DNA from 2 places in the Asinibacterium sp. OR53 genome. Region 1 is predicted to be linked to the other one. Evidence: riboswitches for the same ligand, from Rfam matches in the RefSeq annotation. Region 1 holds a riboswitch; the other holds the start of a gene.
The links. Region 1 has a riboswitch for cobalamin ahead of SEDOR53_RS0106200 (TonB-dependent siderophore receptor). Riboswitches for the same ligand answer to the same signal wherever they lie in the genome.

Region 1 (9,341 bases):
AATGAGGATGATCGGGCAATTGGGTAAAATCGTGGTTCACGCCGGCATCCACTACTATCAACTCAATGTGATGTTGCCTGGTAAAAACATTGATAGCGGCGCCTCCGTGCAAAAAGTTCAACACCATCTGTGCCGTTACAGCCTGTGGATAAGGGTTGACGAGTCCGGTTGCGGCGATGCCATGATCACCTGCAAAGACAACAATATGCGGATGACGGATGACAGGGCGAAGCGTTCCCTGGATCATGCCTGTTTGTAATGCGATCGTTTCAAGCACACCCAGTGCGCCCAATGGTTTGGTTTTATTGTTGATGGCCTGTTGCAGTTGTTCTTGTAACATGATGAATGAAATTAAACGGGTAAAAGATCATAGAACCAGAATCCCATAGATGCAGGCCGTTTGGCTTTGCCAGTAAAACAATTATCATCCTGGTCCTTTGGCGCCTGGTATTCCCTGAATACTTTTTCGCCCAGTGTAAATGGAATGGGTTGTTTGAATATGGGACCATCGAAAACGAATGTGTGAAACTCGCCATTCTCGCCACAAGGATCTACATTGGAAGGAAGATCTTTCAGGAAGTCTTTGTCAATAACACGGCCCACAAAGCTTTGATCCAGCAGTTCCGATTTAACACAAACGGTTATGGTTTTAAAGCCGAGGTCAATGAATTCATGTATCAGCTCAGTAGTATCTCTTTTCCATATCGGGAAATACGCACTTATATGTTGCTCTGCAAGCCGTTCTTCGCGATATTTACGCAGATCTTCCAGGAAAATATCGCCGAAAACAGAATGGGTAAATCCTTCTTTATACAATGAAGCAGTTAATGCAGCCATAGCCTGGTTATATTCTGTCATCGTAGGCTGGTCTGACATCCGTAACTGCTGTAGCGGTATACCCAAGGCGCCGGCTTGTTGCTCTAGCAGTTCTGCCCTCACTCCGTGCATGGAAATACGGTTATAAGTGCTGTTTACGCTGGTTATCAGCCTTTCTATGCTATAGGCAGGTTGCTGCAATGCGTAGTGAAGCGCCAACGCACTGTCTTTTCCTCCACTCCAATTAAAATAAGATCGATAAGGTAGCATATTAAGGTTGCTTGAATGTTTCGTGATGGATGAATTCAGTTTGATCTTTCCTGCGTTCCCACCCTAATAGTTCCAATTCGGGTAATTCGTCGAACTTGCTCACATAGCCAATACATAAATACGCTACCAGTTGCAGGTGTGATGGAACATGCAGTACTTCTTTTATCTTTTCCGGTTCCAGTATGCTTACCCATCCCATTCCAACATTCAGTGACCGGGCCATTAACCACATATTCTGGATGCCGCAAACAACGCTATACAAGCCTGCCTCTGGCATCATTGTCTGTCCTAATACCGGTTGCTCAGGTGGCGTATAGAAGACAGCTATGTTAATAGGTGCTTCTACGATCCCTTCCAGCTTCAAACGCTGGTACTGACTTGCTTTGTCGCTATCAAAACGAACACGCTCATGATCATTCGACTCAATGAAAATATTCTTAACGGCCTGTTTAGTAGTTTCTTTTTCGATAACTATCAATTGCCATGGCTGGGAATATCCTACAGATGGTGCATGTTCAAATGCAAACAATAGCTGATCCATTACAGTAGTTGAAACAGGAGTTGACAAGAAGCGGTTTCCCCTTACATCCCTGCGGTGGAGGATGATGTTTCTCAGTATTTCGGTATCTGTGATATTAAACTGCATACGATCTATACCTTAATAGTAAGAGGAATGCCGCTTACCAGTAATACTACCCGGGCAGCTTTGGCCGCAGCATATTGATTGGCCCAACCCTGCAGGTCTGTGAATTTCCGGCCTATTTCAGTTTCGGCATGAACACCCATGCCAATTTCATTGCTCACGATAATGAAAGTGCCATTCATTTTGTCCAGCGCATCAATTTCTTTTTTGAAAGCAATGAGTGATTGGTCGATGTCATTTTTAAAATCGATGAAGAAATTGGTCAGCCAAAGTGTTACGCAATCGATCACCGATACACATTCACCGATGGGCAAAGCACTCACTTCTTTTTGCGCTTCATAGCTGGTCCACTCCGGGCCCCTGTCGCCCTGGTGTCTTTTGATGCGGTCGCTGAAATCACCTCCCCAATCTTTTGCTGTTGCCACGTATACCGGGTTATTACTCATAGAAAGCGCCAGTTCCTGTGCATAGCGACTTTTACCGCTTCGGGCGCCGCCGGTTACAAAAATGATCATGATGCCATTATTTTCTCTCCGTATAAGGAAAGGTATTTGTGTGTTAAATGAGCGGGTATTTTGAACAATGCAGGATGGAACAATGCAGCCAGTAATTCAATACCATCTGTGAGCGTGCTGGCACTGGGCTGCGTAAAAAGGTCAAAATCGACCAGGAAAACCTGCCGGTGCTGAACTGCCTGCAAAGAAGCCCATTCCGGTTTTTGGGTAAGCAGGTGCAACTCTTCTTTGGCACGTGTTACTTCAAAGCCACAGGGTGCAATCACCAGCACCTCCGGATCGTATTTCACGATCCTTTCCCATTGTGTAACGATGGAATCGCCCGAAGGGTTGCTCAGCATATCGATGCCGCCTGCCTGCGCTACCTGGTAAGGTATCCAGTGTCCGCAATTGTAAATGGGGTCGATCCATTCAAAAAGCATAACGCGTTTCAAAGGCATGCGATGGGCCCGCAAAGTATCGAGTATGCCATCGGTCCTTTTTTTAAGTGATGCGAGGTATTCGTAAGCCGCTTCTTCTTTCCCCAAAGCTGTTGCAATGACAACGGCGGTGTGATATACATCATCGAGGTTTTGCGGCGTAAGGGGAACAAGTAACGGCTGGTGATCCAGCTTTGCAACAGCTGCATGAGTGCAGGTGGTATCTATTTGGCATACATCGCACACATCCTGCGTGAAGATCAGATTAGGCTTCAGCTCCTGCAAGAGCGGCTCATCTACATAGTAGAGGCTTTTGCCCTGTGCTTTGGATGCAGAAAAGATACGGTCGATCTCCAGGCTTGAATAATGATGGCCTTCGAGTAAGCAGCGCACTACCTTGGGCTTCTCTGCAAGGGCAGGAGGAAAGCACTCAAACGTAACGCCATGCAGCAACTCCTGCAATCCCATATCATAGATCATGCGGGTAGCTGCCGGAAGAAAGGATAATGCAACCATAACTCTTTTTGATCAGGATAAAAAACAAAAGCCTTCCGAACGGAAGGCTTTTGCAACAACTTATTGCATGGATAATAATGCCGGATATCTTTTTTGCAGGTATTCAAAACCTCCAAAGAGTACAGCGCCATAGATCAGGTTCCCGATGAGCATATTTTTCATGAAAGGAATGGCCAGTATATGACATTTCACCAATCCGTTCCAGTCGCGTGTATAGGGAAGGCCTGTAGTGATATCGGTACCACCGCTGAGCCATACACCACAATCGGTAACGATCCAGTGCATCAATGCAGCGCCTACGGCTCCGGCAATCACCGTTTTAAAACTTACATTTTTGATCAGCGATCCGATCAGCACCATCAACGCAAAAGCACCATAAGTCCAGTACCACCCGTTGTACAACAAACCATTACTCAATCCGGTTCCTCCATATACAAACTTCATCATGATCACATCACTCAAAAACAACGCCAGCAGCGGAAAGAAATACCCCTTCCATTTGGTATGAAAGTAAGCGCCCCCAAAAAGAGCCATGGCTCCAATAGGCGTGAAGTTGTTGAGAGCAGCTTGTGTTCCTGCTGAGGTAGCAGAAAAAACGCGTAAGCCAGCCGTCAGGGCAATGAACACTAAAAGCAAAGAAACGCGCGGATTGATTTTGTTGAGCGACATATCGGTTGATTTGATGTTAGTTATTATAGTTTAACACTGAAACCGGCCATCATATTGAATCGTTTGCTGTTGTAACCAACAACATCGAAATACTGCTGATCGGTGATGTTATGGAAGTCCAAAAATACTTTAATTTTTCCGGACAAAGCATATCCCGCATAGCAATCGATGGTATAATAATGTGGTTGTTCAGCCGGACCCGCATCATAAGGCCCTTTTAACCGGGCGCCTACATATTTGAATGAAGGAATAACTGTGAGTGCGGCAAAAGGCTGCAGGCTGAGGCTGCTATTGAACACGAACTTGGGACGGCGGTACAGGTTGTCTGTTTTTGTACCGTTTTCAACACCCTGCCCGTCGATAAAGCTGAGGTTATTGCTCCAGCTACCAAAAGAAGCCAATAAAGTATTGCTTTCTACTTCAAAGCCATAATCGTGCTGCTCATTGCGATTGATATACTGACCGGCATAGGTTACCGGGTTGGTATAAAAGATGATGAGGTTATGTATATCTCTTTTGAATGCCGCAAAGCGCAAGCGCTGTCTTTTGTTATTGCTTTGTGTTTGCACACCTATTTCATAAGTAGTGCTGCTTTCCGGTTTCAGTCCTTTGTTGCCATATTCACTGTATAACTGGTAGAGAGAAGGCACTTTGTAAGCAGAAGAAATGTTTACAAACAATTTGGTGTTCTCATCAATATTATAAGACGGGTTAATAGTATAAGTAGCGTTGTTGCCATAGATGGAATGATGGTTGATGCGACCACCCGCTTCAAAATTGAAGCCACTAAGATCTGTGAGCAATAATGAACTATATGCCGAAAACTGGCTGGTATACGTGCTGTCTTTACCCAATGCCGAGGAAGACTGGTAAGCGGGAACACCCGTGCTGATGTACAGGGATGATTGGGTTGTATTCTGACGTGTATACTGGATGCCGCCCACCCATTGCAGATGTGTATTGAATTTTTTGTTGCCGTTGGTCTCCAGCACGTAAGAGTTGCCAATATAATTACCGGAATAATACTTGGTATAAGCGGCAGTGTAAGTACTGTCGTTCACGAACAACCTTTTGGCCTGCTGGTAACTGCCCATCAGGTTCCAGCTGAATCCGTTGTTATCGTGGTATTGCAACGAGAATCCACTCAACTGGTGGTTATTTTTAGCGGTATAATCCTTTTCATCGGTGAAGGCGCCGCCGGGCAAATCGGTTCTATAAACGCCGAAATTGCCAAAAGCCCTTGCCGATAAGCGGTTGCTGAACTGGTAATTGAGTTCGGCAAGCAGATTGGTCTGCTCAAATCCATCTTTCTTGAAACCCTGTGTGCCTGTGCTGTCATAGGCAGCAGCCATCCCATCGCTTTTAACGTAGCTGTACTGTACATTGTAACCGAGCTTATCCAGCCGTCCGCTCAAACCTGTTCCTGCGCGGAATGTGTTGTAAGTGCCATAGGCAGCGGAAGCATTGACATTGGCTTTTTTACCGGTCCCTTTTTTCATGAAGATCTGTATCACACCGGCTACGGCATCGCTGCCCCAGAGGGTGCTTTGCCCGCCTTTGAGGATCTCGATCCTTTCCACCTGGTCCAGCGCAATATTATTCAGATCAAAAGAGTTGCTGCTCAGCGAAGGATCGTATACCGGCGTGCCATCTATTACGATCAACATACTGCCTACACCGGCACCCCTGAAATACAGGTCCTGGTTAGTTCCCAGCGTATTGTTCGATCCGTTGATGAAAAAGCTTGCCTGGGTATTGAGTAATTCGGCAAGTGTTCTGCCCTGGTTATTGGCAATCATTTTTTGGTCTATGACCGTTACGATCTTGCCGGTCTGAGATTGTTTGAGACTAACCCTGTTGGCGGTAACCACCACTTCATCGAGTTGTCCCGTTCGGATAGAATCCTGCTGTGAAAATGCTGTTTGTCCTGCCAGCAGGGAAGCAGTAAGCATGCATGAGAGCGTTAATGTTTTGCTCATTGTTTGTTTGTTTTAATTTGAACAATGAGCTTTCAGGAAAATTGAAAAAAGAAGAAATATAAATTGCTGCTGCAGACAGCATTTACATTCCATGCCTTTCACCCGAAAGCCTTGAATGAAACCCATTGCTGGCAGGTCTTCTGGCTTGCGCTCCGCTGATGGCCTTCCCATTCTTACGAACAGTGGCAGAAGTATCAGCAGTTGAATAGCGCTTACAGCTACGGGGATAGCGCCGGATTTGCACCGGACTTCCCTTTTAACCCCGACCCTTCGGGGACCAACTACGGTGCAAATGTAATCAGGATATATTCAATTTCCTATAGCAAAAGACTAACCAATTAAATATATTTAAATTTGATTAATGCTATACTTGGTATTGTATTAGCCAACATCGGTTTTAATAATGTCTATGAGAAGGGAAATTATTTTAGCAACTGTGATGATTACTGCAATAACTGCGGTTTCTGCTTTTATTGCCAAAGGCCAGGCTAATGCAAGTGATTCAATCAATGATTTATATATCCATCAGTTTGATTTGACTGTAACAGGAAAAACGGCTTCACATGTCAATACTATATTGTTGGGAGTCAAAGATTTTTTACGAAAGTTTGGAACACCGGTAAAGGTGTCCGTAGAATATTCAGAAATGGATGAGGACAGCATGACGCACTATACATATAAAGGCATGGAAGCCTGGTATATGAAAGATGAATTGCAAGCCATGAGTATTACTTCGCCTGGTTACTGTTTTCAATTAATGAATGGTGGTTCGATAAAAGTGGGAAATAACATTGGCTCTGTTGCCAAGATGTTTCCTCGCTCATGGGCAAATAAACAATTTGCAGGCCAGGTATTCGTGTCTCTCATAGGCAAAACTGGACCGGTTGATATGAATTTTCTTTTTGAATATGATGTTAAGACGAATCTGATAACGGGAATATTTGTGCAACAGTAAATCGCTGAGTGCATCGATTTTCAGACCAAGAACGATTTATTGCTTACATTTAAAGCTAACTGAACTAAAACTGGCGCCATGCAGGGAAAACAGCAATTGAATCTTTTCAGCTTTACCATGATTGTGGTAGGACTCGTTATCGGGATGGGAATTTTCAGAACGGCTGCTACCAGCGCCAAAGATGCCATTGAGCCGTCGGTTTATTTTACAGCCTGGATATTGGGTGGATTTTTTGCACTCTGCGGAGCACTTACTTATGCTGAAATCGGGAGTCGCTATCCTATTACCGGCGGATATTATAAAGTGTTTTCTTATGCTTATCACCCCAGCATCGCTTTTGCCATCAACTGCATCATCCTTATCAGTAATGCTGCCAGCCTGAGTGGTGTAGCATTAATAGGCAGCGGCTACATTGCCAAGCTGTTCCCGCAGGTAGCCTGGACCGATGTAGACAAAGCCCTGATTAGCTGCGGGGCTATCATCATTTTTTACCTGATCAACCTGGCAGGACTAAAGATGAGTTCCCGTACGCAAAATGTACTCATGCTCATTAAAATAAGCATGATCGTAGTGCTGATCCTTGCTTTGTTTTTTCCACACCAGCCGCAGGCGGTAACCACGAATGTTGCTCCTGCTTCTTCTATGAGTTGGATACAAAGCCTGGGTGTGAGCCTGATTGCTGTTTCATTTACTTATGGAGGTTATCAGCAGACCATCAATTTTGGCAGTGAAGTAAGCCGGCCGGCCAGGAATATTCCAAGGGGTATTTTCATTGGCATTGCCATCATCATTGCATTATACCTGTTGGTGAACCTGAGTTATTATCATATCATCGGCTTCAACAACATGAAAGGCGAAAGAGAAATTGCTTATGTGGTGATGGAAAAAACGTTCGGCAACAAAGGCGCTGATATATTTTCTTTCCTGCTTTTCTTTGGGGTACTGGCTTATGTAAATGCGTTGTTGCTTAGTAATCCCAGGGTGATGTATGCAATGAGCACGGAAGGCACATTGCCCAAACTCTTTGCCAGAACAAATGACAAGAACGGTGTGTTTACCGCATCGCTGACAGCATTTTCGGCCACCTGTATTGTGATCCTGTTCTTTGCGCAAACCTTTGAGAAAATACTGAACTTCTCCATTTTTCTCGATTGCTTTGGCATGGTGGCGTCGAGCGCTACCATATTTGTGTTGCGCAAACGCACGCGTGAACTGGATGGTACAGGCATTTACAAGATGAAATTATACCCGTTGATGCCACTCATTTTCATGTCGGCTTACTTATTTGTGGGCATCAGTATCGCTTTGCAAACGCCAGACATCGCATTGGTAGGTGCACTGGTACTCGCAGCTTTTATGCTGATCTATTTCATTACACACAGATTTAAACGGAAAGACAATGATAGATCTGTCGTATATACTGAATGAACTGGGCGAAGACCGCGACGAATACTTCCGCGCGATAGCGCCACCGATCGTGCAGACCAGCAATTTTGCATTCCGCAAAGTGGCCGATATGCGCCGTGCATTTGAAGATGAATACAGTACCTGGTTGTACAGCCGCGGACTGAATCCTACAGTAGAAATATTGCGCAAGAAACTGGCAGCGCTTGATGGCGCTGAAGATTGTTTGGTATTCAACAGCGGGGCCGCAGCGATCTTCGCCGCAGTATTGTCACAGGTAAAAAGCGGTGATCATATTGTTAGTGTAAAGAAACCCTATTCATGGGCTCAACGGATGTTCGATGTGATCCTGCCCCGCTTCCAGGTAACAGTTACTTATGTAGATGGTACCGATACAGCACATTTCGAAGCAGCCATACAATCCAATACCACCCTCATTTACCTCGAATCGCCCAACAGTTGGTTGTTCGAATTGCAGGACCTGGCGGCCGTTGCAGCGCTCGCAAAAAAGCACAACATTGTTACCATCTGTGATAACAGTTATTGTTCGCCATTGTACCAAAAGCCGATTGCGTTGGGTATTGACCTGGTGTTGCAGTCCGCCACTAAATACATCGGAGGGCATAGCGATGTGGTAGCCGGTGTGCTCAGCGGCAGCAAAGAAAAGATGGAAAAAATATTCAACAGTGAATACATGACGGTGGGGTCGGGTATACAACCTTTCAACGCCTGGCTGTTGATCCGGGGACTACGTACTTTGCCGGCGAGGTTGGAGCGCATCAGCCGGACTACACAGCAGGTAGTGGATTTCCTAAAAAAACATCCGCGGGTAGAAAAAGTATTGTTCCCGCTCGACCCTGATTTTCCGCAGTACGAGCTGGCAAAAAAACAAATGAAGGGCGCCTGTGGCCTCTTTACTTTTTTCATCAAAACCGATAAACGGGAAACCATCGAGGTTTTTTGTGAATCGCTGCAACACATTCTTATGGCTGTGAGCTGGGGTGGTTATGAATCGCTGATCATACCCAAATGCGCAGGCATGCAGCCGGCCGATTTTAATGCAGCAGACCCTGAGCACAGGAGCCTGCGGTTGTATGTAGGATTGGAAGAAGACGATTACCTTTTGGCCGATCTGGAAGCGGCTTTTAAAGCCAT
Region 2 (9,341 bases), 1.9 Mb from region 1:
AAGCCAGTTCAGACCGGATGAAGAAGCGCCTTGAGAATATGGGCGAAGTAAATCCTACGGCTATTGAAGCATTCACGGAAATGAAGAAGCGCTATGAGTTTATCTTAGAGCAGAAGAACGATCTTGTTTCTGCCAAGGAAAGCCTGTTACAGACCATACAGGAAGTAGAAGCCACAGCCAACCAGCAGTTCCTGGATACCTTTAACCAGGTACGCGAGAATTTCCAGCGCGTGTTCAAAGCCCTCTTTACAGAAGAAGATACAGCCGATATGATCCTGGTGAACCCTGAAAACCTGGCGGAAACCGGTATCGATATCATTGCCAAACCCAAAGGTAAAAGACCTTCTTCCATCACACAGCTGAGTGGAGGAGAGAAGACTTTAACGGCTACTGCTTTGCTGTTTGCCATCTACCTGATCAAACCGGCTCCGTTCTGTATCCTCGATGAGGTGGATGCGCCGCTCGATGATGCCAACGTAGGCAAGTTCACCCAAATGATCAAGAAGTTCAGCGACAATTCACAGTTCATCATTGTTACCCACAACAAACAAACCATGGGTGCGGTGGATGTGATCTACGGCGTGACCATGCAGGAACCTGGTGTGAGTAAACTGGTGCCGGTGGACTTCAGGAGCCTTTCGAATTAAGTGTAATACAATATTTCCAATAAAACAAAGAGCCGCTTTACAAAATGCGGCTCTTTGTTTTATTGGCCTATGATTTCAGGTAATTCTACCTGATAACTCCTGTGAATAAAGTCTTTAAATTGTTTGTACATAATATACTTGATCAATAAGTATAACAATTTAAAACCAGAGAAATGGAGATAATACCAGCCATTCAAAGCAAGATTTATGATATACGAGGAGAAAGGGTAATGCTGGACAGAGATTTAGCAGCGCTTTATCACATAGAATTAAAAGTCTTGAACTTTTCTGTGAAACGGAATATCAAACGATTCCCTGAAGATTTTATGTTCCGGCTAACCAAAGAAGAGGTTGCATCTTTAAGGTTTCAAATTGAAACCTTAGACGAAAGCGATGCGTCTTTAAGGTCACAAAATGTGACCTTAAAGGCAGGAAGGGGACAACATAGCAAGTATTTGCCCTATGCCTTTACAGAACAGGGAGTAGCCATGTTAAGTGGTGTTTTAAACAGTGATCGGGCAATCAATATGAATATTGCCATCATGAGAGCCTTTATAGAAGTCAGGAGGGTTCTCTTGCAACAAAATGATATCAGGGAACAATTGAAGTTGGTGAAAGAAAGACTGGGTGAGCATGATGTGCAACTCAATCAAATTTATGATGCTATGGAAAACCTGTTAGATGAAAGAATAAACCAGCGGAAATGGGAGGATAGGGAACGCATAGGATTTCGGAACTGATGATGCAACTATTGGATACGAAATAAATTAACGAAGTTTGTCATTAAAGTCCCGTCATTGTATAAAGGCATTTTCATACTCTACCTGGTTTGTTTCGGTTGCTATTTGCTCTTTACCAGGCAACCCGACTATTTCGACGGAGAAAAAATTCCCGCAACCATTCACTGGCTGAAAGACAGCGCTTCAGGCATCAATATCCCCAAGGCTGTTTATAAAGAGGGTAATATTACTTATGCCATCGATGCCAGGTACCCGTTGAGGGAATGGAAAGAAGGTGATACCTTAACGGTGATATATGAAATTGGTAAGCCATCTTATGGCGCTGTGTACCGCTTCTGGGGATATGGCATTACCTGGGGAGAGCTGCTGACTTCCATTGTTTTATGTGTAGCGCTTTTTCAGGTGGCGGTTGCTATTACCAGTAACCCTACACCGGAATCACTAGTGGAGCAATTGGATTACAAAGAAGAAAAAAAGCGCCGGTACAAGGAGGAATGAGGTTTTGTTGTATTTTTAGACTTTGTGTAATAAATACATATTAGTTAAACGATACCGATTGCTATGTCAACAACCTACACAGGGGTCAAGCACAGCCTGAGTTTCTGGCAAATATGGAACATGTGTTTCGGCTTCTTCGGCATCCAGTTCGGATGGAGCCTGCAAATGGGTAACATGAGTGCCATCTATGAATACCTGGGCGCTTCTCCCGAACAGATTCCCGGATTATGGCTCGCCGCTCCCATGACCGGCTTGCTGGTACAACCCATCATTGGTTACCTGAGCGACCGTACCTGGCACCCGCGTTTAGGTCGCCGCAGGCCTTTTTTCCTGGTAGGCGCCATACTCAGCTCCCTGGCCCTGTTCATCATGCCCAATGCATCGGTGATATGGATGGCGGCAGGCATGTTGTGGATACTCGATTCCAGCATCAACATTACCATGGAACCCTTTCGCGCTTTTGTGGCCGATAACCTCGATGAGCAACAAAGGCCTTATGGTTTTGCCATGCAGAGTATGTTCATTGGACTGGCCTCTTTTATAGCAGGATACTTACCGCAGAAACTGGTAGAATGGTTCGGCGTATCGAGAGATAAAGCAGGTGGTGCTATTCCGCAGAACATCATGCTCTCATTTTATATCGGTGGTTTTGTATTCCTGGTAGCTGTTTTATATACTGTGTTCCGGAGTAATGAATATCCGCCGTCCGACCTGAACTGGCGCGAGAAAGTAAAAGAATCCAACAAAGGATTTGGCGGTGGTATCAAAGAGATCACTTCCTCCATTCTTCAAATGCCTGCTCAGATGAAAAGGCTGGCATTGGTGAACTTTCTTACCTGGCCCGGACTCTTTCTCATGTGGTTCTACTACAGCACAGGTGTAGCCGCAGAAATTTTTGGTGGTGATGCCAAAGGCAACAGTGAATTGTATACCCGCGGATTGGAATATGCCAACACCACTTCGGCCATTTTGAACCTGGTCACATTTGCCTTTTCATTTTCATTGCCTTTCTGGGTAAAAAAAATGGGTAAGAAATATACACACACTGCCTGTTTACTATTGGGTGGCCTGGGATTAATTGCAGTGAATCATATCCATGAGCCGGCCTATCTCTATATAGCGATGGGACTGGTAGGCATTGCCTGGGCTTCTATTTTATCTATGCCTTATTCCATGCTGGCAGGCTGTTTACCTGCAGAGAAGATGGGTATTTACATGGGTGTTTTCAATTTCTTCATTGTATTGCCCGAGATCATCGCTTCATTATTCTTTGGTAAGATCATGAATAACTTCCTTCATAACGACCGGTTGCTGGCAGTGCAGGTAGGCGGGTGTATGCTCTGTGTCGCTGCCCTGGTATGCGCATTGGTAGTAAAAGAAAAAAAAGATTAAAACATGGATAGGAGAAAAACAATTCTGCTGGCACTGGCGTTTGGTGCCTGCATCATTGCTTATAGTCAGGACATACAGGTATATCCCACGAACTGGTTTACCGGCATGCAATGGAATAAAGTGCAGCTGATCGTAAAAAGCATGCAAGAAGGTTTCAATAAAGAAAAGCCTAGCATTCAATATCCTGGTGTGCAATTGCTAAAAACGCATCAGTTGGAGAACAGCAAATACCTGGTGTTGGATCTGTCGATAGCTTCTACAGCCAAGCCGGGTATGGTAACCATCACTTTCAATAATGGCAACAGCAAACACAGTATTCAATGGCCATTGAAAGCCAGGCGGGAAGGCAATGGCAAAAGATTTGCGCAGGGAGTTACTTCAAAAGATTTCGTTTACCTCCTCATGCCCGATCGCTTCAGTAATGGAGATACAAAAAATGATCACTTTGCTGATATGCGCGATACCAGTTGCGACCGAAACCAGTTACTGATGCGCCATGGCGGTGATATACAAGGCGTAACACAGCACCTCAACTACCTCAAAGAATTGGGTGTGACTACCGTGTGGATGACACCTGTAGTAGAAAATGATATGCCCCTTGAAAGAGAACCCAATGGTATGCTGAGCGGCTTTCACGGCTACTGGTTTACCGATCAGTATAAGATCGATAAACGTTATGGAGGAGAAGCGGCCTACCTGCAATTATCAGATGCACTCCATGCCAGGGGCATGAAACTCATACAGGATGCCGTGTACAACCATATCGGTATCAAACACTGGATTGCGATGGACCCGCCGGCAAAAGACTGGATCAATCAATGGCCTGCTTACACCGGCAGCAATCACCGCGATGAAGCCGTTTTTGATGCCTATGGCAGCGCGAAAGACAAAAAACAAATGCTCGACGGGTGGTTCACACCCCACCTGCCCGATGTTAACCAACGAAATCCTTATGTAGCGAACTTTTTAATTCAGTATGCCATCTGGGCCACTGAAACATTCGGCATCGATGGCTGGAGGGTAGATACCTATAAGTATTGCGATGAGGCATTCCTCAACCGCATCAATGATGCTTTGTTGAAAGAATATCCCAACCTGACGGTGTTTGGTGAAGTATGGTCCAACACCATCACAGGCAGCGCTTATTTTACGCGTAATAATCTGCAAGTACCTTTCAAACACAACCTGCAGGGCGTTACAGATTTCCCGGTGAATTTTGCCATGCTGGCTACACTCAACCAGCCTTTTGGATGGACAGAAGGTGTGAACAAACTATACATGACACTGGCACAGGACATTTTATACAAAGACCCGTCGAAGAATTGCATTTTCCTCGATAACCACGATATGGATCGTTTTTATTCTGTAGCAGGAGAGGATATGAATCGTTACAAGCAAGGCATTGTATTATTACTCACCCTTCGTGGCATTCCGCAATTGTATTATGGAACAGAAATATTGATGAAGAATTTAAAGAACTCCAGTGATGCAATGGTACGATTTGATTTTCCCGGTGGCTTCCCTGGTGACAAGGAAAATAAATTTGAAGCATCAGGCCGTTCGGAAAAAGAAAACGAAGCATTCAATTTTGTGAGTACGCTGGCACATTACCGTCAAAATTCATCCGCGCTCACTACCGGACATACCATGCAATACCTGCCTTTTGCTAATGGAGTGTATGTATATTTCAGGTACAGTAACAAGCAAACCATTATGTGTGTGCTCAATACCAGTGATAAGGAAGCTGCTATCGATTTCGACCAATTCCAGGAACGCACCAGGGGTTTTGCCAGGGGGAAAGACATTTTGACTGGTCAATCGTATAGTAATCATTTCTCTGTCGCTGCCAAAGGAACCATGGTGCTTGAATTACAGCCATAATAGTATCTTTAGGAAGCGAAATCTTCGGATACATGAACGAGGCCATCCTTCATTAGGGTGGCTCACCGTTTCATCCTTTTAAATAATACATCATGGAAACCTTGCCCTCTTATATCGGGGTCGTTTTCGGCTTGACCACCTTGCTGACTGTTTACCTCTTTGCACTGGCCACCACCAAAACGCGCCTGGTACTATCTATCCTGTTCATTTGGCTGGCTGCACAGGCTGTGATCAGCATTACCGGATTTTATTACCGGAACACCCATACCCAGCCGCCGGCCTTTTTGTTGGCCACATTGCCCAATGTGTTGGTGATACTGATTTTATTTATAACGAAACGGGGAAGAACTTTCATTGATGGCATGAATCTGAAAGTGCTTACTATCGTGCACATCATCAGGATTCCGGTTGAGATCGTATTGTTATGGCTTTGGGTACATAAAGTGGTTCCGCAGATCATGACTTTTGAAGGCCGGAATTTCGATATACTATCCGGTATATCGGCACCGTTCATTTACTATCTCGCTTTCCAGAAAGAAACATACAATAAATGGGTACTGTTGGTATGGAATATCATCTGCCTGATTTTACTGATCAATATTGTACGGATTGCCATCCTCTCTGCACCATTCGCTTTCCAGCGCTACGGGTTGGATCAACCAAATATAGCCGTACTTTATTTTCCCTATATCTGGCTTCCGGCCTGTGTGGTACCGGTGGTATTGTTGTCGCACCTGGCATCTATAAGGCTATTATTGAAAAAAGACAAGTGAAAGCTGCGTCGCATAAGCTTTTCTCACATTTTTCAACAACTGGTGCATAAGTCTGTCCGGCTATGTTAAGATTGATTTAGTAATGTTGCTATAGGATTAATGGTTGCGGTATAGTTGTTCTGCGTTTTACTGCATTAAAAGGGAATCCGGTGATGAATCCGGAACTATCCCCGTAGCTGTGAACCCGACGCCCCAGCGGGCATGTATCCCTGGAATCCAATCAGCCACTGTTCCTGCCTGCAGGAATGGGAAGGCTCCTCCAGGGATCGGGTAAGTCAGAAGACCTGCCATATATCCAGGAATATTGTCGTGCTTTCGGGTGAAAAGCAAGACTGGTCATCAGTTGAGGAACCTTCTTCTCTTGTAATCGACCCGTCTCCCTAACCCAAGGCATCAGTAATAAAAACATTACTATGCAACAGGAAGAAATTTTATTGAAAGAAAACAAGGATCGTTTCGTGATCCTGCCCATCAATTATCCCAAAGTATGGGAACAGTATAAAAAACACGAAGCCAGTTTCTGGACCGCAGAAGAGATAGACCTGGGAGGTGACCTGAAAGACTGGCAATCGTTGAACGATGGAGAAAGACATTTCATCTCGCATGTACTGGCTTTTTTTGCTGCCAGTGATGGCATCGTGAACGAGAACCTGGCCGTGAATTTCATGAGTGAAGTCCAGTTGCCCGAAGCGCGCTGCTTCTATGGTTTCCAGATCATGATGGAAAATATCCATTCCGAAACCTATGCTTTGCTGATAGATACTTATATCAAAGATCCTGTTCAGAAAGACAAATTATTCCATGCGATAGATACCGTTCCTGCTGTGAAGAAAAAAGCAGAATGGGCTTTGCGCTGGATAGAAAACGGAAACTTTGCAGAGAGACTGGTAGCATTTGCAGCCGTGGAAGGTATTTTTTTCAGTGGCAGTTTCTGTTCTATTTTTTGGTTGAAGAAAAGAGGATTGATGCCGGGCCTCACCTTCAGTAATGAACTGATCAGTCGCGATGAAGGACTGCATTGCGAGTTCGCCTGCTTGTTGTACAGCATGCTGCAAAACAAATTGTCACAGGAGCAGGTATACGAGATCATCACGGATGCAGTAAAGATTGAAAAAGAGTTCATCACCGAAGCGTTGCCGGTAGACCTCATTGGCATGAATGCGCGGTTGATGCAGCAATACATTGAATTCGTAGCAGACCGTTGGGTAGCTGAACTGGGTTATCCCAAAATATTCAATGCATCCAATCCTTTCGATTTCATGGAAATGATTTCCCTGGAAGGAAAGACCAATTTCTTTGAAAAGAGGGTGGGAGACTACCAGAAAGCAGGGGTACTTGCAGGTAAAGAAGCGCAGACATTTTCAACGGACGAAGACTTTTAGCACGTCATCCTCGGGATGACGATGTAAAATGCTCGGAATGACAATAGTGTAAACAAAACAAACCATAACTCATTAAAATTATACAATCATGCAGGTAATCAAGAGAAACGGAAAAAGAGAGAGCGTAAAGTTCGATAAGATCACAGCGCGCATAGAAAAATTATGTTATGGCCTCGACCGCAGGTTTGTGAATGCGGTGGATGTGGCTAAGAAAGTTATTGAAGGATTGTATGATGGAGTGGCTACCACGGAACTGGATAACCTGGCGGCGGAAACGGCGGCTTCACTCACGGTAAAGCATCCCGATTATGCATTACTGGCCAGCCGCATTGCCGTGAGCAACCTGCATAAAAATACCACCAAACGGTTTTCCAAAGTGATGCAGCAATTGTATGAATGCACCGATACCAAAACAGGAAAACATCTTCCGCTGCTTGCCGATGATGTGTGGCAGATCATACAGGATAACGCAGAGCTGTTGGATTCTACTATTATATACGATAGGGATTATGGCTTTGATTATTTCGGTTTTAAAACACTCGAAAAATCATACCTGCTCAAGATCGATGGCAAAGTAGCTGAGCGTCCGCAACAAATGTATATGCGCGTGGCCATCGGTATCCACAAAAATGATATCGAAAGCGCCATCAAAACTTATCACCTCATGAGTGAAAGATGGTTTACGCACGCTACGCCTACTTTGTTCAATGCCGGAACACCCAAACCGCAGATGAGCAGTTGTTTCCTGCTGACCATGAAAGACGACAGCATTGAAGGTATTTACGATACCCTCAAACAAACTGCCCGTATTTCTCAAAGCGCCGGTGGTATTGGGTTGGCTATTCACGGGATACGTGCTACAGGCAGCTATATTGGCGGCACCAACGGTACCAGCAACGGTATTATTCCCATGCTGCGTGTATTCAATGATACGGCCAGGTATGTAGATCAGGGCGGCGGCAAACGCAAAGGCGCTTTTGCCATTTACCTGGAACCCTGGCACGCAGATGTGTTCGAGTTCCTTGATCTGCGTAAAAACCATGGGAAAGAAGAAATGCGTGCGCGTGATCTCTTCTATGCGCTCTGGATACCTGATTTGTTCATGAAACGCGTGGAAGCTGACGGAGAATGGAGTTTATTTTGTCCGAATGAAGCACCCGGATTACACGAATGCTGGGGCGATGCGTTTGAAGAATTGTATACCCGTTATGAAAAAGAGGGCAGAGCAAAAAGAACAGTCAAAGCACAGGAACTTTGGTTTGCCGTTCTCGATGCACAGATTGAAACGGGAACGCCTTACCTGTTATATAAGGATGCCGCCAACGGCAAGAGCAACCAGCAGAACCTGGGAACCATCAAGAGCTCCAATCTCTGTACCGAGATCATGGAATATACTTCACCCGAAGAAGTAGCGGTGTGTAACCTGGCATCACTGGCATTGCCCAAATATGTGATCAACGGGCAGTTCGATCACCAAAAGCTGTATGAGGTTACGTATGAAGCTACCAAAAATCTCAACCGGATCATCGACTACAACTATTATCCTGTTGAAGAAGCACGTACTTCGAATCTCAAACACCGTCCCATTGGCCTCGGCGTACAGGGACTGGCTGATGTATTCATCCTGTTGCGCCTTCCTTTTGAAAGCGATGAAGCAAAACAACTCAACAAAGAAATATTTGAGACCATTTATTTTGCTGCGATGACGGCCAGTAAAGACCTGGCTAAAGTAGAAGGCCCTTATGAAACCTATGCGGGCTCACCGGTATCGAAAGGTATTTTCCAATTCGATATGTGGAATGCAGAGCCGACACTTCGTTGGGATTGGTATACTTTGAAAGCTGAAGTGCTGAAATACGGTGTCCGTAATTCATTGCTGGTAGCCCCCATGCCTACCGCTTCTACTTCACAGATACTGGGCAACAATGAGTGCTTTGAACCTTATACTTCCAATATTTATGTGCGTCGCGTGCTGAGCGGAGAGTTCGTAGTGGTGAACAAACACCTCCTGCACGACCTGGTGGCACT

Region 2: linked by a shared signal. The riboswitch ahead of SEDOR53_RS0114655 (ribonucleoside-diphosphate reductase small subunit) and the one ahead of SEDOR53_RS0106200 (TonB-dependent siderophore receptor) in region 1 are both predicted to bind cobalamin.

What each region holds. Positions count from the first base shown of each region.
Region 1 is NZ_KI911562.1:1,363,147-1,372,487, forward strand. Features, by position in the region: gene cobT (nicotinate-nucleotide--dimethylbenzimidazole phosphoribosyltransferase) at 1-340, opposite strand, end outside; gene SEDOR53_RS0106175 (diphthine--ammonia ligase) at 352-1,086, opposite strand; gene bluB (5,6-dimethylbenzimidazole synthase) at 1,088-1,732, opposite strand; gene SEDOR53_RS0106185 (bifunctional adenosylcobinamide kinase/adenosylcobinamide-phosphate guanylyltransferase) at 1,738-2,244, opposite strand; gene SEDOR53_RS0106190 (ABC transporter substrate-binding protein) at 2,241-3,179, opposite strand; gene SEDOR53_RS0106195 (DUF6580 family putative transport protein) at 3,240-3,848, opposite strand; gene SEDOR53_RS0106200 (TonB-dependent siderophore receptor) at 3,872-5,827, opposite strand; cobalamin riboswitch at 5,940-6,124, opposite strand; gene SEDOR53_RS0106205 (hypothetical protein) at 6,237-6,782, shown strand; gene SEDOR53_RS0106210 (APC family permease) at 6,861-8,210, shown strand; gene SEDOR53_RS0106215 (PLP-dependent aspartate aminotransferase family protein) at 8,182-9,341, shown strand, end outside.
Region 2 is NZ_KI911562.1:3,289,565-3,298,905, reverse strand. Features, by position in the region: gene smc (chromosome segregation protein SMC) at 1-647, shown strand, start outside; gene SEDOR53_RS0114685 (ORF6N domain-containing protein) at 821-1,387, shown strand; gene SEDOR53_RS0114680 (hypothetical protein) at 1,445-1,885, shown strand; gene SEDOR53_RS0114675 (MFS transporter) at 1,949-3,277, shown strand; gene SEDOR53_RS0114670 (glycoside hydrolase family 13 protein) at 3,281-5,158, shown strand; gene SEDOR53_RS0114665 (hypothetical protein) at 5,251-5,931, shown strand; cobalamin riboswitch at 6,026-6,238, shown strand; gene SEDOR53_RS0114655 (ribonucleoside-diphosphate reductase small subunit) at 6,345-7,313, shown strand; gene SEDOR53_RS0114650 (ribonucleoside-diphosphate reductase subunit alpha) at 7,402-9,341, shown strand, end outside.